One region of the Vallitalea maricola genome, then DNA from elsewhere that is predicted to be linked to it. Evidence: predicted binding sites of a transcription regulator. Region 1 holds the regulator's gene; each other region holds the start of a gene.
What was found. Region 1 encodes Rex, which represses fermentation and respiration genes when NADH is low (regulators of the CRP and FNR family bind a similar motif). Its sites were predicted from a motif close to ATTGTTAANTANTTAACAAT; they were not measured.
Positions count from the first base shown of each region.

Region 2: AACQ14_RS17350 (oxidoreductase) is a predicted target of Rex. The motif match lies at 2,007-2,026, and genes of this name have one in related genera.
Region 3: serC (3-phosphoserine/phosphohydroxythreonine transaminase) is a predicted target of Rex. The motif match lies at 3,437-3,456, and genes of this name have one in related genera.

Region 1 covers NZ_BTPU01000007.1:24,123-30,817, forward strand. The annotation lists gene AACQ14_RS02630 (GntR family transcriptional regulator) at 1-209, shown strand, start outside; gene abc-f (ribosomal protection-like ABC-F family protein) at 229-2,163, opposite strand; gene AACQ14_RS02640 (helix-turn-helix domain-containing protein) at 2,386-2,781, shown strand; gene AACQ14_RS02645 (redox-sensing transcriptional repressor Rex) at 3,222-3,854, shown strand; gene AACQ14_RS02650 (coiled-coil domain-containing protein) at 4,054-4,668, shown strand; gene acpS (holo-ACP synthase) at 4,665-5,030, shown strand; gene AACQ14_RS02660 (NAD(P)H-hydrate dehydratase) at 5,055-6,599, shown strand.
Region 2 covers NZ_BTPU01000063.1:1,223-7,917, reverse strand. The annotation lists gene AACQ14_RS17350 (oxidoreductase) at 1-1,924, opposite strand, end outside; gene AACQ14_RS17345 (PucR family transcriptional regulator) at 2,091-3,623, shown strand; gene rsmH (16S rRNA (cytosine(1402)-N(4))-methyltransferase RsmH) at 4,045-5,094, opposite strand; gene AACQ14_RS17335 (S-layer homology domain-containing protein) at 5,580-6,443, opposite strand.
Region 3 covers NZ_BTPU01000030.1:7,353-14,047, reverse strand. The annotation lists gene ilvD (dihydroxy-acid dehydratase) at 1-887, shown strand, start outside; gene ilvB (biosynthetic-type acetolactate synthase large subunit) at 934-2,595, shown strand; gene AACQ14_RS10220 (GNAT family N-acetyltransferase) at 2,618-3,166, shown strand; gene serC (3-phosphoserine/phosphohydroxythreonine transaminase) at 3,608-4,690, shown strand; gene AACQ14_RS10210 (phosphoglycerate dehydrogenase) at 4,733-5,896, shown strand; gene AACQ14_RS10205 (DUF1015 domain-containing protein) at 5,948-6,695, shown strand, end outside.

The sequences.
Region 1 (6,695 bases):
CAGATTTCCACCATTATGTTCAAAGAATAAGGAGAGCTTCAATTTCATCTGAGGCAAGAGCTAAAAAATCAGTTGAAGAACATAAAGCGATTGTAGAAGCCATAAAATTGGGTGATGAAAATAAAGTAGAGGAATTAACTAATCTACACGTTAAAAACACCCTAAAGAACGTTGTGGACCACAAATTAATGGATATAATAGGAAAATAATATAAAAGGAGGAATTACTCTAACCGAGTAATTCCTCCCATTTTTCATATAAATTCTCTAATTCATTTTCATAATGAGTTTTTTCATTAAGAAGCTTTTCGGCTTTTTCAGCATTAGTATATATTTCTTCTAGACATAACTTTTCATCAATCGCCTTAATGTTATTTTCAATTTCATGAATATCAGTTTCTATTTTTTTGATTTGATTATTAAGTTTACGCTTATTCGCTTGTTCATCTTTGCTTTTTAGCCAGTCTTGTTTGTTAGAAGTAGCAATTGGTGTATCCTCTTGTTTTTTATTGTTCATACTATTTTCTAGCTCCAACAACCGTTGTTTTTCTTCTTCTTGTTTTTTTTCTATTACATAACTGTAGTTTCCTAAGTAGTTGTTTAATTTATTAGGAGTAAGTTCTAATACCCTAGTTGCTATTTTATTTATAAAATAACGGTCATGAGAAATAAATAGAACAGTACCAGTATAATTTTTAATAGCTGATTCAAGAATTTCTTTTGATATGATATCCAGATGATTAGTAGGCTCATCCAACAGCAAGAAATTAGCATTTGACAACATTAATTTTGCAAGTATCAATCTGCCTTTTTCACCACCACTCAGACTAGATATCTTTTTGAATACGTCATCACCAGTGAATAAAAAAGCAGCCAATGTATTGCGTATATGACCTGTATTCATATTAGGATAAGCATCTGATATCTCTTCAATCAAATCATTATCTCCATTTAGGGTAACATGTTCTTGGTCATAATAACCAGTGTTCACTTTGGCGCCTAGAGAAATAGTGCCTGTATCTCCAGTTAGCCCATTACTTATTATACGAAATAATGTTGTTTTACCTGTTCCGTTATCTCCAATGAGTGCTACTTTTTCACCTCTTTTAATCTGGAAATTAAGATTAGAAAATAGGTGTTTATTATCAAAGGATTTGGATACATCTGTAGCAGTAAGTACATCATTACCACTTATGACCCTTGGTGATAGCTTAAGATTCATTTTATCATTAATCAGTGTAGGTTTATCTATCATATTGATTTTTTGTAGTTGTTTTTCACGACTTTGAGCTCGTTTGATAAGTTTATCTCTACCGTGGGACCTAAGTTCACGAATTACTTCTTCCTGCCTTTTTACTTCTTTTTGCTGTTCTATATAATGTTTGACTTCAATATCTTGATTGATGGCTTTGTGCTTGATATAAAAGCTGTAATTACCGTTATAAATATGTGATTGAGTGTTTTCTATTTCTATAACCTTATTCACTATTTTATCAAGGAAATAACGGTCATGTGAGATAATTATAACAGTACCTTGATAATTACATAAGAAACCTTCCAACCATTCACATGCTTTAATATCTAGATGGTTAGTTGGCTCGTCTAATAGTAATATATCTGGTTTTTCAAGAAGTATTTTTGCTAGAGCTACCCTCGTTTTTTGTCCTCCTGATAAGGTGGATATATTAGCAGTAAAATCTTCTTCACCAAATCCTAGACCTTTTAACACACCTTTTATATTACTTTTATAGCTATATCCATTATTAAGTTCAAAAGTATGCTGTAGATTTGAGTATGATTTCATAAGTGAATCTAGAGTTTCACTATCATTATCTAGCTTAGACATTTTTACTTCATATTCTCTTAAGGTGTTTTCCATTTGGATTATTTCTTTGCATGTTAATAGCATTTCATCATAAATAGTTTTTTCCGATGATAGAGTACTATTTTGTGATAGGTAGCCAAGTTTTGTTAAACTATTAATTATAACTTGTCCTGAATCTGCTTCTAATTCATTGGTAATAATCTTGAACAGCGTTGATTTACCGGCTCCATTAATACCTACTATAGCTGCTTTATCTCCTTTTTCCAGCCAGAAGTTTACATTGTCTAGTACTGTATTTGTTACAAATGCTTTGCATATATTTTTACATGATAAAATCATAGTTGCCTCCTATAATATTAAAATTACCATACTATGATACCATTAATCACTGGTTTTGAAAAGTTTAAGGGTTTAAAATTAGAGGTTTTTGGTAAATATATAAATATCTATTGTGATAGTTCTTTGCCAAACGAGAAGTAACCTATTTGTTCATACATAAGAATAAATTTCTTTGGGACAACATATATATGATAAAAGAACTTTTCTAAAGGGGATGATGACTTGAGTCGTAATGCAGGTTATATGAAAAAATTGAGAAAAGCTCGTGTGGAGAGAAAACAATGTATAAGGTGTGGTAAACCTCTATCACAAGAATCACTTATTAGAGGTGTTAAGCAATGTGAAAAATGTCTTGATTACCAACGTAAAAGAAAATTAGGACAAATAAGTTCTAAGGTCAATACTACTTATTTTTACAATAGACAATACAAAAAAGACGAGATAAAGAGAAAAGAGCTAGGGAATTATATGGTTGAGAATAAAATAACTATCAAGGATCTAGCAAAAGAATCCAATTTATCTCAAAGAACAATACAAAGAATATTATACACTGATGCAAACTATACAAAAAAAACTAAAGATGCTATTAATAAATATTTAGGAAAAGAATTTTTATAGATAATATATTAAGTTAATAGTAATATCAAGGTATTTATATTAAAAAATATATAATTAAACTTAACAATTAAAAAAGGGTATAGAATTAATTTTTTATATCCATTTTATATGTTGCAAGTAACATACAGCGTTTATGGAATACAAATATGTATGAAATTTAGGATATTAAAATTTTTTATAAGTATAATTTTCTAGAAAAAGCTGGTAAAATACCAGAGTTTTATGGTATAATTTATAAAATATAGATTGTATACAATAAACAATTGATTGTTTTTAACTATATTTACTAAATATAGGATTTGTGTTAATAATTTATACTATGATAATACATAAACAATAAGGGTTTATCAGCATTTGATTATTTGACATAGATTTAACAACCATATATAATTATTTGTATAAAAGTTCCAAAATAGTATCAAGGATTGGGGATTGATTATATGATACAAAAGAAAATATCAACAGCGGTAATTAAAAGATTACCAAAATACTACAGATACTTAGGAGACTTATTAGAAAACGATGTTGTAAGGATTTCCTCCAAAGAATTGAGTAACAGAATGGGTGTAACAGCTTCTCAAATAAGACAAGATTTAAATAATTTTGGCGGTTTTGGTCAGCAAGGTTACGGCTATAATGTTGAATATTTATATAACGCTATAGGTAAGATACTTGGTCTTGAGAATAAATATAATACAATTATTGTTGGAGCAGGAAACTTGGGTCAAGCACTTGCTAATTATACTAATTTTGATAAAAGAGGTTTTGAAGTTAAAGGATTATTTGATGTTAACCCGAGGCTTATCGGTATAACTGTAAGAGGCATTGAGATTAAGGATTTAGATGAAATGGGAAATTTCATAAAAGAAAATAGTATTGATTTGGCAATTTTAACATTACCTAAGCAAAAAGCACCAAAAGTTGCTAATGACTTAGTTAGTTATGGTATAAAAGGAATATGGAATTTTGCTCCTATTGACCTGAAATTATCCAATAAAAATGTTATAGTTGAAAATGTACATTTGTTGGATAGTCTTATGACTCTGTCATATAATATCAAAGAGAGAATATAAATAAGCGTCTGTAATTTATGTTTTTAAGAATGAATAACTATTCTTAGAGGTATTAGGTACTCATATATATGGGTACCTTTTAATTATATTGTGCTATAGAATATAAGAGTTTGTTACGATATAATTAATATAGAAAATTTTTATTATATTACTAAGTAGGTTTAAATTAAGTATATATAAATAATAAGGACGTGAAAGCATGTTTTTTTCAAAGCAAAAGATAGAGAAGCCAATTAATATAGAAAAAAAAGTACATATATTAACATTGGACAATAGATGGCATGAACTATTTAAAAATAATAGAAAACCAAAAAAAATAGTTGAACTTGAAAAAAAGCTTAATAAACTCCTTGGTGAACAAGGACAACTTACTAACGATTTGAAGGAATATACTTTACTTAAAAAGAAAATGATGGTTGATATAGTTGATAATATGAAAGAAGCCATAGAAGATGAAGATGATAAAGCAATAGGCGAAATGGAAAAAAGCAAGAAATATATCAATGACATAAAAGTTAAGATAGATAAGATGGAATCAAGAATGGAGAATATGCCAAGAGAAATTCAAACGACTAATAAAGAATTGTTAGAATATACAATGCAAGATTGTTATATGCGAATGTTTAATACTAAGAATGAATTAGATGAATTAAATGAATGGATTGAAAAAGTTAGGGCAGAATTAAAAGAAAAAGCTGTCAGACAAACAGAAGCGAAGGAAGAATATGATAAGATGTATTCTTATATGCATGATCTAGTAGGATATGAAATCATTGAATTATATGATAAAAAATATCTGGGAGGAAGTAAATGATAAAAGGAATAGGTAATGATATTATTGAAGTCAGTAGAATAGAAAAGGCGATTCTCAATAAAAGATTCCTGGAAAAATATTTTACATCCAACGAAAATAAATTATTTGAAACTAAAAATTATAGAGGTGAAACAATAGCTGGTAATTTTGCTGTCAAAGAAGCAGTTTCTAAGGTCCTTGGGACAGGATTTGTACATTTTACTCCTATTGATATTGAGGTTTTACGTGATGATAAAGGCAAGCCCTATGTAGTTTTATATAATGGTGCTAAGGATTTAGCGAGACAACTTGATATTTCTACGATACATGTGTCAATATCACATTCAAGGGATAATGTAACAGCTATTGCATTAGGGGAGTAACTTAGTTAAAAGGAGAGATTTGGGTTGAAGGTTGTCAAAAGTTATGAAATGAAGGAAATTGATAGGTATACTATTGAAGAGATAGGTATACCTGGTATTGTTTTAATGGAGAATGCAGCAATGTCTGTAGTTAGTGAAACTATACAGTTACTGAAAGAGAGCAATAATGTTGTTATTTGCTGTGGCATAGGAAATAATGGCGGAGATGGATTTGCAATAGGTAGAATACTTAGCTGTAATAATGTAAAAGTTTCTATAATCATAATAGGGGATTCTAGCAAAATTAAAGGTGATGCCAAAATAAACTATGATATAGCTAGACAATTAAATATTGATATACATGAATTCTATGATGATAAACAGATTGATGAGTTCAAAAATATAGTTAATGACTGCGATGTCATCTATGATGCTATTTTTGGAACTGGTCTATGTAGAGAGATAACAGGAAAATACTTAGAAGCTATTAAGATTATAAATAGAGCGAATGCTTATAGAATAGCTATTGACATACCTTCTGGAGTTAATTCTGATGATGGTCAGATTCTAGGGGATTCAGTGTGTGCTGATAAGACAGTTACATTCTGTTTGCCAAAGGTGGGCTTGCTTTTATATCCTGGAGCTAACTATGTAGGTGATCTAGTTGTTACAGATATAGGTATACCTAATATATCTGTAGAAAGAATTAATTCTCACACCACAATAATGGATGATAATCTAGCAAGATATTTTATACCTAATAGAGTAAAGATGTCTCATAAAGGTTCTTATGGAAAAGTCTTAGTTATTGCAGGTACCAGCAAAATGTCAGGAGCAGCCGTTTTGACTTCTTTATCGGCTTATCGTACAGGAGCAGGATTAGTCAAGACATTTATTGAAGAGTCTGTGTCTAGTGTAGTTACGACAAAAGTGCCAGAAGCAGTTGTAGAGACTTATAGCAGGGCTGATATTAATATATCCAATGAAGACAAAGAAAAACTATTAGAAATGCTTGGGTGGGCTGATACTATTGCTATAGGACCAGGACTTGGGAATGACAATATTACAAGAGAGATACTTGAAATTGTAATCAGTAATTTTAATAAGACCATAGTTGTTGATGCTGATGGAATTAACGCCTTATCAAAAGACAAAGAAATATTGAATAATCGAAAATGTGAGGTAATAATTACTCCACATCTAGGTGAAATGTCAAGGCTTATTGATTATGATATTGGGGAGATTACAAATAATACAATAAAAGTAGCAGTAGAACTTAGTAAGAACTATAAAATTACATGTGTTTTGAAAAGTGCTAGAACAATAATTTCTTCTCCTAATGGAATGGTTAATATTAATATATATGGTAATTCAGGAATGGCCACAGCTGGTTCTGGAGACGTTTTAACAGGTATTATTGTATCATTGTTAGGACAAGGATTAAATGCCTCAGATGCCGCAATATTAGGCGTATATATCCATAGTAAAGCTGGTGATAAGGCTAAAGATGATAAAGGAGAACATGGGCTTATTGCTAATGATATAATATGTAATATACCTTATGTAATTAAATCAAGTCTTAATGAATAATAATATAATATATAAGTTTTATAATAAGTTAGGAAAGTAATTATACTATCCTAACTATATTTTTATAATTAAAAACTGTAAATGAATATTCTATTT
Region 2 (6,695 bases), on a different contig from region 1:
CAATTATTCCATCTTTTATAGCACTTCCTATTAATTTCACTTTTACATTCTTTGCCTCTAATTCAGAAGCCAAAGATTGATCCGGTCTAAATCCAAGGCAAAGTACTATTGCATCTACAGATACAGTTACTTTCTTATGGTTTTCCAATTCCTCAAGTACAACACTATCTGTTTTTATCTCTTTCAAGGAATGTCCCAGTAAATAATTGACATCAGATTTAGCCAAGCGTCCACAAACATCAGCTACATTGGTATGGTTTGCATTTGGTGCTGGTTTGTCAAGCATATCAATAATTGCAACATGATTTCCCTCTGCACACAAATATTCTGCTGTCTCAAGTCCTGTAAGTCCTGCACCGATAACAGCTACTTTTTTCCCTTTTAGTTGAGATTTACCTGAAAGTACCGATTCTACCGTCAATACATTGTCACCATTTACCCCAGGAATTTTTTTAGGAACGATTGATACAGAGCCTGTAGCAAGAATTACTGCATCCGGTTTATATGCCATAATCCTATCTGTAGTTGCTTCTGTATTTAATTTTACTTCTACTCCAAGTCGTTCAAATTCACTATTATAGTAATCTGAAATCCACTGCATACGTTCCTTAAATGGCGGTTTCTTAGCCAAATTAATGGTTCCTCCAAGTTCACTTTGGCGATCAATAAGAGTCACTTTTACCCCACGTAGTGCAAGGGTCTGTGCTGCACACATTCCAGCGGGACCGCCACCAACAACAATTACAGTATGTCCTTTGGTATCATGCACCAGATTCCCATATTTTCGTTCTCTTGCATATCTTGGGTTTAATGCACATTCTGGTGGTAAGCCGGCGGCATTATATTCATTCAAACTTTCAAAGCAACGCAGGCAGGAGATACATTTACGTAATTCTTTTTCTCTTCCCTCGTATACTTTTTTACCCCACTCTTCATCAGCATTCCAAGTACGCCCCATGGAAACAAAGTCTACCACACCATCTTCTAGGAATTTTTCTGCTACTGCAGGTTCTCTAATAACTGATACACCAATTATAGGAATTTTTACATGACTTTTTACTGCTAAAATCATGTCATGTCTCCAACCTTGTGGGAAAGAAATAGGTTCAATGCAGGTCATTCCTGTTTCATATAATCCACAACTGCAATCAATAAAATCAATACTTGCCTTCTCTAAAGCCATGGCTATTTTTACACCATCTTCAATATGTATATATTCTTCTGTTACACCGGTCTTATCTAGAAATTCTTCTACACTTAATCGAACGCCTATTGAGAAATCTCGACCACATTCTTTACGAATTCCTTCAATAATTTCAGTAATCATTCTTAGACGGTTTTCAAAACTTCCACCATATTCATCTTCTCGTTTATTTGTATAAGGAGACAGAAACTGATGTAGCAGATACCCATGTGCTGCGTGCAATTCCACGCCATCACAACCTGCCTTTTGTACTCTGACTGCACCTTGAATAAACTGTTGAATCAATTGTTTTACTTCATCTACGGTGAGTGCACGTGTTTCCTGTTTTAATAATTTACATGGAATTGGAGATGGTGCAACTACTGGCTGACCTCCGATAAGCTTAGAGACCGTTTCACGTCCTGGATGATGCAGCTGAATAAAAATCTTGCTGCCGTGCTTATGTACTGCTTCTGCAAGTTTAGCCAGCGGTTCAATATGCCTATCCTTTGTAACTGATAGCTGTCTCATAAGGCCTGCTCCATGCACATCATTGATACGCGTAATTTCTGGTATGATAAGTCCTGCACCGCCAATCGCTCTTGCTTCATAGAAAGTAATCATTTCTTCAGACGGTGTTCCATCAAGATTGGCAAGTCCACACCCCATTGGAGACATGACTAAACGGTTCTTAATAGTTACCTTTCCAATGTTTCCTGATTCAAATAATTTGTTATACATTTTTTACCTCCTGATTATATAAACCAACGTTATAATGTCATAAGGATACATGAAAAACAGTGATTTCTCAACGTGTATGATGAATGATAAAAATTTGACAATTTGTTCATGGTGCACTATAGTAAAATTATTATTTAAATTAATTATTATAGAAATGAGGGAAACTATGACATTTACAAAGTTGGTAGATAGAATGTCAGAAGAATATTCTATAGATATCTTATCTAAAGGAGAAGATTTAGAAATACAGGATGTAGCTTTGATTGATAACAAGCATGAAAATACCATTAAGAGTACTCTTTATTTTGGTTATGATAAACAATTAAGAAATAGAGTGTCTGTTCCATCTCAATGCATTATTGCACGCACCAATTGCACAACACCTCCCCTTTCCACTGTGGGTAATGTTGCTTTGGTATCAGAAGACTCCTTATTTACCATATTCAATGATGCAAAAACTTTGATTGAAACAACTCGTCGTAAAGGAATCTTTGAGGAACTTACTGCTCTTGCAGATAAAACCCATAACATTGATACCGTTATAGATGCTGCCTCTGTAATGCTTGGAAATTCTTTGCTTTTCTGTGATATGAACTTTAAAATCATTGCCAGTTCTACATCTATTCCTGTCGTTGATCCTCTTTGGAAAGATAATATAAAACAGGGATACTGCTGTTATGAATTTATAAGCCAGATAAAAGAATTGAAAACAATACGAAATACATCTGAGACTACAGCAGCTGTAGAAGTTACCTGCACAAAATCTCCTTATCGTAAGTTAAGCAGTAAAGTTTTTCATAATCGAATACAGATTGGATTTCTATTGATGATTGAAGGAGAGAACAATTTTCTTCCTTCCCATTTTGAAATGCTAAGCACAATAAGCCATGTTATCAGCTATACCATTGATTATTATACACCGGATCTATTTGAAGGAAATAGTCTTTTCCATGATTTATTATATGATATGCTGATTGGAGCGCCTTCCAAGGATATTATGCCAAAACTCACAAAACTTCATTTTCCATCCAAGATGCTGGTTTTATTCATTCGCCCTACAAGATATCTGGGAAGACAGTATTTGAAAAATTTTATATGTAAGAATCTAAAAGCACGAATTCCGGGTACCCATGTTACCTATCATAAAAACGGTATCGTTGCAGTTATTCCGTTAAAAGAAGATGCTGAAACGGATCAGGAACTGCTCAAAATATTGAAGGACTTTTCCAAAAAGGAACATATACGAATTGGCGTCAGTAATTCTTTTACCAGTATTGAAAACTTTGTAAGCTACTATGAACAAGCTTATGCAGCATTAGAGCTAGGTCAGAAATTAAAACCAGAAGAATTGGTATGCCGCTATCTAAACTATCAGGTTTTTGATTTGTTTTCGGAAGTAAAAAATCCTGATAGATTAGGACGATTCTGCCATCCTGCTTTGGCAATTCTTAGGCAGTATGACCATAAAAACAGTTCGCAACTATATAAAACCCTATGTATCTTCATAGATAAAGGATGTAGCATTAAATTAGCTTCAGAGAGCCTATATATTCATCGAAATTCCCTTGTCTATCGTTTAAATCGTATCACTGAGATATGCCGAATTGATCTTTCAGATACTCATACTCTTTTCTTGCTTCGGCTTTCTTTCCTCATAGATCGATATAATGAACTGAATTCAAGCATAGAATGGCAATAATCCTCTTTTAGCTACTTACTAAAATAACAAATTACCACCGAGATAGAAGATTATCCGGTGGTTTATTTTAAAATCTGTAAATGAGACGAAGGAATTATTTGCAATTTGAACTATGCAAAACTCTATGACGGATTCCTCATTAGATAAGTCATAATCTCCCGCAATTGGCTCCTTTCCCCATATACCTGTGCGATGATATTTAAGAATAAAAATCTTTCTCTTATTCCTCAATATTAGAATGAGAAGCGTAATATACCATTCTTTTTTGATACTTAATAATTGGTAAAGCACTTACCAATCCTAATATGCCTAATATAATTACCTCAAAAGACATAAGCCCTTTGTAGATATAACTCCATACAGCAAAGGCCAAAAAAATTCTAAATCTATTGGTGCCTCAAAATTAATAATAAGTATATTGTTATGCTTTTATGGCCCAACGCATTTTAGTAGAACGAGCACGACTATTAAGACGACATTCCTCTGTTGATGGTCTAATAATGTCCGGAGCAATTTCTTGGTAGACACCTTCACGTAATAAACGCTTAAAGGATTTTTTAACGAGACGATCTTCTCCTGAATGAAAAGAAAGTATCGCTACACGTCCTCCTGGAGCAAGGCTATCAGGAAGTTTTTCCAAAAATTCATATAATACTTCGTACTCATTATTAACATCAATTCTTAAAGCTTGAAAAGTTCTTTGACAAGATTTTTTAATCTCATCTTTTCTTTTATCTATTGGGATGAATTGTAGAGCATCATTGATTATACATTGTAACTGGGTTGTTGTTGTAATATCTGTCCCTTTTTTTATTTTAGATATAATAGCACGAGATATTTCTTCTGCATAAGGTTCATCTGCATTTTCAATCAACATGCCTTGTAACTCATCTTTTGAAATTTCTTTTAATCGCTCCGCAGCAGATATACCCTTGTTGGGATTCAATCTTAAATCTAGGGGGCCTTCATTCTTATATGAAAATCCTCTATCAGGATTATCTATTTGCATCGAAGATACACCTAGATCCGCTAATACAAAATTCAGCGGTCCTGACCCGGCTGTTATTTGATCTATGTTGGAAAAGTTCATTTGCTGGATAGTTAAAATTTTATCATCATAGCCTAACTTCTCTAAACGCTCCCTAGTACGTGTTAATTCAATAGAGTCAACATCCAGTGCATACAAATGTCCTTTTGAGTCTAGACATTTAAGCATTTCCAAAGCATGACCACCATAACCTAATGTTGCATCTAATCCAATTTGTCCAGGAACGATTTGTAAGAATTCCAATATTTCTTTCACGCAAATCGAAATATGCATACCCGCAGGTGTACTCCCTTTACGAATAACATGTGCTACTGTATCCCCATATTTTTCTGGCTGGAGTTCTTTATATTTTTCTTTATAAGATCTAGGATGAGTCCCTTTATATCTAACACGTCGCTTATGTTTTTGTTCTTGCTTATCCATTGTATAACCTCTCTTTTTTTATAGGTATTATTAGTGAATTGTAACACCATTTCTACAAAATTTATATTTTCTGTGCAACTATTAAAAATCTATGTTTAGTACCTTTTAAGAAATGATAAGACTATCATAGGATAATCCACGTAAAAATTATATCATTCACCAACATGCCAGTCAATTTCATTTCCTATAACCTAAGATATTAAGACTGTAAATGCTATAATCAAAATATAGGAAAGTTCCAGCATGAAAATGTAGGAATTTATACATTTTTGTTTTAGCATTTTTGTTATAATTGTGCCATCAATCCATGTGGAAGGGGACACAATTATGTGAGTAGATATTCAGATTTTTATTAAACAATACCCAAAAGAGGAGAGATGCCTATTGATAAGTAGTATGTTGTCAACGCAAACGATTATTAATATTAAGATACCAAAAACAAACACCCTCCAAAATAACTCAAAAGGTGTTTGTTTTTATAAGAACTATATTAGTTTAGATTTTTCCAGTAATCTTTCTATAATTAGTGCAACTTCTGCTCTTGTTATATTGCCTTTTGGTGCTAGCGTATTGCTACTGGTTCCAGATACAACACCAGTTTTCAGACAAGAGACTATACTTGATTTTGCATAATCTGCTATATCTTCAGCATCCGAATATCCTTTCAGAACAGTATAATTTTCATTATCTTTCAATGAAGATTCCAGACCGGTAATCTTCATGGCTCTAGCTATCATTGTCATGGCCTGCTCACGAGTGATTTTATCGTTAGGCGCGAATGTGCTTTCATTATATCCGTTGATAATTCCGTATTTACTTGCTGTCTCAATGTAACCGGAGAACCAGTTTGTTGCTTTTACATCGCTAAACTTATATTCTCCTCTTCCTGTTTCAAGTCCAAGTGCTCTGACGACAATAGCCGCAAACTCGCCACGGGTGATGTCACCGTCTGGGTTATAATTGCCATTACCCATGCCGGTCACAATCATTCTGGAACCCATATTGTTAATAGCATCCTTCGCCCAGTGATTTACTATATCTGAGAATTCAATGGTATATGATACGACTGTATAGATACTGTTGGTTAGGCTATTGATTTTAGCATAGTATTTTCCATTTATTTGAATTATTTGAGTCGGCACATGGCGTACCGTTCCATCAGGACTTACAATAATACCTGTTGTAATTTTGGTCCGGTCAATGCCGTCCGGAATTGCAACAGTTCTTTCAACATAGGAATTGAATCTGCTGACATTAACCATTTTGTCGCTACATGTGCAATTAATTACGAATTCTACAGCCGGAACCATAATGGCAAAATCACCTGTCTTAGCAGCGTTCTCGACCATTTTGACGACATTTGCAGAAGGCTTAGCAATTTCAATTTCCACTTTTATGTCTTGAAGTGATACATTCTGCCCTAACTGCATGGAAACCGAATCAATATCTAATTCCGATGCGGGTAGGGTATAGGTTGCAGAAGCGGTCTTGACCTCCAACATTGCTTCCTTTGTCTCCATATTCTTGACTATCTGTCCACTCAATCCTGCAATGGCAACATCAGAGTCGTTTGTTACGGGGATTATCACCTTTGGTTTGTT
Region 3 (6,695 bases), on a different contig from region 1:
TGACAGTGGATATGGCTCTAGGATGTAGTACTAATAGTATGTTGCATCTACCTGCCATAGCTCATGAAGCCGAAGTAGAACTTAATCTTGATATTGCTAATGAAATAAGCAGTAAAACGCCTAATCTATGCAAGTTAAGTCCAGCAGGACCTTATCATATACAAGATTTGTATAAGGCTGGTGGTGTTCAAGCTGTTATGAAAGAATTATCTACTAAAGACCTATTGAATACTGATTTGATGACAGTTACTGGTAAAACAGTAGGTGAGAATATAGAAAAAGCAGTGAATAGAGACGAAAATGTTATTAGACCAATAGATGATCCACACAGTAAAACTGGAGGAATCGCAGTATTAAAAGGTAATATTGCTCCAGATGGTTGCGTAGTCAAGAAATCAGCAGTAGCCAAACAGATGTTACAACATACTGGACCTGCTAGAGTCTATGATTCAGAAGATGAAGCTATAAAAGCTATCTATGATGGAATGATCAAAAAAGGTGATGTAGTAGTAATACGTTATGAAGGACCAAAAGGCGGTCCAGGTATGAGAGAAATGCTTTCACCGACCTCAGCTTTAGCTGGTATGGGACTTGATAAAGAAGTAGCCCTTATCACAGACGGTAGATTTAGTGGAGCTACAAGAGGAGCGGCAATTGGACATGTATCTCCTGAAGCAGCTGACGGTGGAAATATAGGACTTGTAAAAGAGAATGATACTATTGAAATTGATATAGAAAAAGGCTCAATAAATCTTAAGGTAACTGAGGAAGAATTAGAAGTAAGAAGAAAAGTTTTTGTTCCTAAAGAACCTAAGATTAAAAAAGGTTACTTGGCAAGATATGCTAAATTAGTAAAATCTGCAAGTACAGGAGCAATTTTAGAATAGAAATAAAAAATAGATTTACATGAAGATGTAAGAAGGAGATGATAGAGTGAAATTAACAGGAGCACAGATTGTAATTGAATGTTTGAAAGAGCAAAGTGTTGATACAGTATTTGGATATCCAGGTGGTGCTGTTCTGAACATATATGATGAAATATATAAAAATATGGATAGTATTAAGCATATTCTTACATCTCATGAACAAGGAGCATCTCACGCAGCTGATGGTTATGCTAGGTCAACTGGAAAAGTCGGCGTTGTTATAGCTACTTCTGGTCCAGGTGCAACTAACTTGGTTACAGGTATAGCTACTGCTTATATGGACTCTGTACCAATGGTTGCTATTACAGGTAATGTTCCTGTATCATTACTTGGTAGAGATAGTTTTCAGGAAGTTGATATAACTGGTGTTACTATGCCTATTACTAAACACAATTATATTGTAAAGGATGTTAATGATTTAGCTGATATTATTAGAGAAGCTTTCTATACAGCTAAAGAGGGACGACCTGGTCCTGTTCTTATTGATATACCAAAGGATGTAACAGCTAACCAAACAGAATATGAGCCTATGGTACCTAAGAAGGTCAGCAGATGCTCTAAGAATATTACAACAGAATCTATTGAAGAAGCTATAGAATTAATTAAGAATTCTAAAAAGCCTTATATTTATGCAGGCGGAGGAGTAATAATCTCAGAAGCAGCTAAGGAATTAAAGGGTTTTGCTGACAAAGTTCAAGCACCAGTTACATGTAGTTTGATGGGTATTGGTGGATTTCCAACAAATGACGACCTATATACAGGTATGATAGGAATGCATGGTTCAAAAGCCAGTAACTTGGGTGTAACTGAATGTGATTTGCTTATTGTAGTTGGAGCTAGATTCAGTGATAGAGTTATTGGAAAACCAGATAAATTCGCTAATAAAGCAAGAGTACTTCAAATAGATGTTGACCCGGCAGAAGTTAATAAGAATATATTGACTTATCATTCTGTGATAGGCGACATCAAAAAAGTACTACAACAGTTGAATGATAGGTTAGAGGAACAAAATCATACAGAGTGGTTAAGTGAAATAAAATACTTAAAAGAAAAATATCCTCTAAAATATCCTACAGATTGTGTAAGTGCTCAATATGCTATTGAAAAATTGGATGAAATAACAGAAGGTGAAGCCATAATTACTACTGAAGTAGGTCAGCATCAAATGTGGGCTGGACAGTATTACAAGTTCAAAGAACCTAGAAAATTCTTGACATCAGGTGGTCTTGGAACTATGGGTTATGGATTTGGGGCATGTCTTGGTGCTAAGGTAGGTAATCCAGATAAAATAGTTGTCAATATAGCTGGTGATGGAAGTTTTAGAATGAACTTCAATGAATTATTAACAGCAGTAAGACATAACATTAAGATCATAGTACTAGTTATTAATAATGGAGTTCTAGGTATGGTTAGACAATGGCAGACTCTATTCTATGACGAAAGATACTCCTTCACAACTCTTAATCAAGATCTTGACTATGTAAAATTAGCTGAGTCAATGGGAGCTGTTGGTTTCAATATAACTAATAAAGACCAAGTGGAAGATGTTTTCAAAAAAGCTATCGAAGAAACTAAACCAGTAATTATAAATTGTGTTATTGACAAAGATGATAAAGTATTCCCAATGGTAGCTCCAGGAAAACCAATTGAAGATGTAATTGTCGAATAATAATTCAAATAGGGAGCATTTTATGAAAGTATATAATAAGAATATTTTAAAAGATGGTCATAAACTTGTTATACGTAATGCAGACGAAGATGACGCACAAGGCTTAATTGATTTATTACAGACAGTTGATAGTGAAACAAGATTCTTGGCACGTGAGCCTGGTGAATTTAATTTCACATTGGAACAAGAAAGAGATTTTATTAAAAGTACCATGAATGCTGTTAGTAGCCAATTGTTAGTTGGTGAGATAGACGGTACAATCGTAGCCAATTGCTCAGTTGGAATAGTTTCAAATAATAAAAGATATCTTCATAGAGCTGCTATGGGTATATCTGTTAGAAAAAAATATTGGAACAAGGGTATTGGAAAAATACTGATGAACGAATGTATTAAGTGGTGTAAAGAAAAAGGTGTTGAACAACTGGAACTAGAAGTTGTTACACAAAATACCAGAGCTATTTCAATGTACGAAAATCTAGGTTTTGAGAAATATGGAACTAAGAAAAATGCATTGAAATATAGTGATGGAACTTATGCCGATGAATACTCTATGATTTTATTTATAGAGTAGTATTTTGCAGGACAAAAAAGATTAAACTTTTCTAATATGGACAGTATGTTGCTGTTTGGTTTAGGAAAGTTTTTCGTTTTTTGTTATAAGCTGATAAATATTTAACAAATAGAGAAAAATGTGGTATATTTATAAGGTGTAAAAAGTAAATATACATTTTTGTATCACATAAGGAACTAACTTTTGTTCTTGACTAGTTAGGCTTTTTATAATATATTATATTTAGTGCATTAACATATTAAACTATATAAGATGTTAGGCTCATGCAAGTTTATCATTTTTTTAACAAACAATAATATAATTATTAAATATAATTACTTAATTATACGTTAAATAGTTTGAATATTTTGTTTGAAGACAGACAATGATGTTTGTCTTGCAAAGACAAAGTGCAAATGGTTAAATATGTTACATATAAAATTTCGATTTGGAGTGATTAAAATGAACAGAGTTTACAATTTTTCAGCAGGACCATCTATGTTACCTATAGAAGTACTTGAAAAAGCTTCTAAAGAAATGACTAATTACAATAATACTGGTATGTCTGTTATGGAAATGAGCCATAGATCAGCTGCTTACCAAGATATTATAGACACAGCAGAAAAGACACTTAGAGAAATAATGAATATTCCAGATAGTTATAAGGTATTATTCTTACAAGGTGGAGCTTCCACTCAATTTGCTATGATTCCTCTTAACTTATTAACTGGTTCCAAGAAAGCAGATTATGTTAATACAGGAGCATGGTCAAAAAAAGCTATAGCAGAAGCTAAAAAATATGGTGAAGTTAACGTAGTGGCTTCATCAGAAGACAAAACTTTTACACATATCCCAGAATTAGATAAAGAAACTTTTACAAAAGATGCAGATTATTTCCACATAACATCAAATAATACTATCTACGGAACTAAGTTCAATGAATTACCAGATGTAGGGGACGTGCCTATCGTAGCTGATATGTCATCCAATATATTATCTGAGGAAGTAGATGTTAGTAAATATGGTGTTATCTATGCTGGCGCACAAAAAAATATGGGACCAGCTGGTGTAACAGTTGTTATCATTAGAGAAGATTTAATAGGTAACCCTCTGGATATAACGCCTACAATGCTTAAGTATAAAACACATTCTGATAAAGGTTCAATGTTCAATACACCTCCTACTTACAGTATTTATGTAGCTGGTATGGTTTTTGAATGGATAAAAGAATTAGGTGGAATAGGTGCTATTCAAAAAAGAAATGAAGAAAAAGCAAAATTACTTTATGATTATCTTGATAATAGCAAATTATTCAAAGGAACAGTAGTTAAAAAAGACCGTTCATTAATGAATATTCCTTTTGTACTGCCTACAGATGAACTTAATGCTAAATTTATCAAAGAAGCTGCAGACAGAGGTATGGTTAACCTAAAAGGACATAGAACTGTTGGTGGTATGAGAGCTAGTATCTACAATGCAATGCCTTTAGAAGGTGTTAAGAAATTAGTTGATTTCATGAAAGAGTTTGAAGAAAACAATAAGTAGACATGTTTTTATAGAAATAATACATAGGAAGGACGGATAATAATGTATAAGATTAAGACACTTAATAATATTGCTGAGGAAGGTCTTAACTTATTTAATGATAAGTTTGAAATAGTTGATGATGCAGATGCAAATGGTATATTACTAAGAAGTTATAAAATGCATGATATGGAATTACCTGATAATCTAGAAGCTATAGGTCGTGCAGGTGCAGGGGTTAACAATATTCCTATTGATAGATGTTCAGAAAAAGGTATTGTTGTTTTTAACACACCTGGTGCCAATGCCAATGCAGTTAAAGAATTAGTTATGGCTGGTCTTTTATTAGCTTCAAGAGATATTACAGGAGCAATAGACTGGGCTAAGACTCTAAAAGGTAAAGGTGAAGAAGTAGCTAAATTAGTAGAAGCCGGTAAATCCAATTTTGTAGGACCAGAAATTAAAGGGAAAACATTAGGAGTTATTGGACTAGGTGCTATAGGAGTTTTGGTTGCTAATGCTGCTAAAGGACTAGGAATGCAAGTATTAGGATATGACCCATTCATATCAGTTGAATCTGCATGGGAATTAAATCATAATATCCAAAAATCTGATAGTCTTGATGAATTATTCATGAAATCAGATTACATCACTATACATGTTCCATTAATGGATGCTACAAAAGGTATGATTAATGAGGAAAAGATAAATCTTATGAAAGATGGAGTTAGGTTATTGAATTTCTCCAGAGCAGGCTTATGCAATGATGCTGATCTAGAAAAAGCTCTAGAATCTGGTAAGGTTGCAAGATATATAACTGATTTCCCATATGATAAGGTCCTTAATATGAAGAATGTGGTATGTATCCCCCATCTAGGAGCATCAACACCAGAATCAGAAGTGAATTGTGCTGTTATGGCAGTAAGTGAAGTAAAAGATTATATTGAAAATGGTAATATAACTAATTCAGTGAACTATCCAGAATGTAATATGGGTGTATGTAATAATGCTGGCAGAATTGCAGTTAATCACAAAAACATCCCATATATGGTTAGCAATATAACAACTGCTCTTGCTTCAAAAAATATCAATATCATTGATATGATTAATAAGAGCAAAAAAGACTGGGCTTATACTTTAATTGATGTAGAAAGCAAGATTACTGATGAAATAGTTGATGGACTAAAGGAAATTGAAGGTATAGTTAAAGTAAGAGTATTAAAATAATTAAGATGAGTAGGAACTAGTCTTAATCGTTCCTAATTAGGAGTGAAATCAATGGCGATAATTAGACCTTTTTCTGGTGTAAGACCAGCTGTTAAGTACGCTGAGGATATAGCTGCTTTGCCTTATGATGTTTATAATAGAGAAGAAGCGGTCAAAGAGGTTGAAGAAAAACCTTATTCCTTTTTGAGAATTGATAGAGCTGAAGTTGATATGGACTCAAATATTGATATATATGATAAAAAGGTTTATCAACATGCAAGAGACAAGTTTGATGAATTTGTTCAAAAAGGTTATTTTATTCAAGATGATAAACCTTGTTTATATTTATATGAACTTGAAATGAACGGCAGAAAACAATTAGGTATTGTTGCGTGTACTTCAGTAGATGATTATTTGAATAATAATATCAAAAAGCATGAATTGACTAGGGAAGCTAAGGAACAAGATCGAATTAATCATGTTGACTATCTAGATGCTAATACAGGGCCTATTTTCTTGACCTATAGAGCTGAAGAAGAGATTAACACTCTAATGGATAAGTATGTCAATGATAATACACCTATATATGATTTTATAACTGATGATAAAATCGGTCACAGAGTATGGGTGGTAGAAGATGATAGACTTATAGAGCAATTAGTCTTGCATTTTAAGAACATTGATAGTCTCTATATAGCTGATGGTCACCATAGAGCTGCATCAGCGGTTAAAGTAGCTATGAAGAGGCGAAAAGCTAATCCGGATTATGATGGAACAGAAGAATTCAACTTCTTTTTATCAGTTATTTTTCCTGATGACC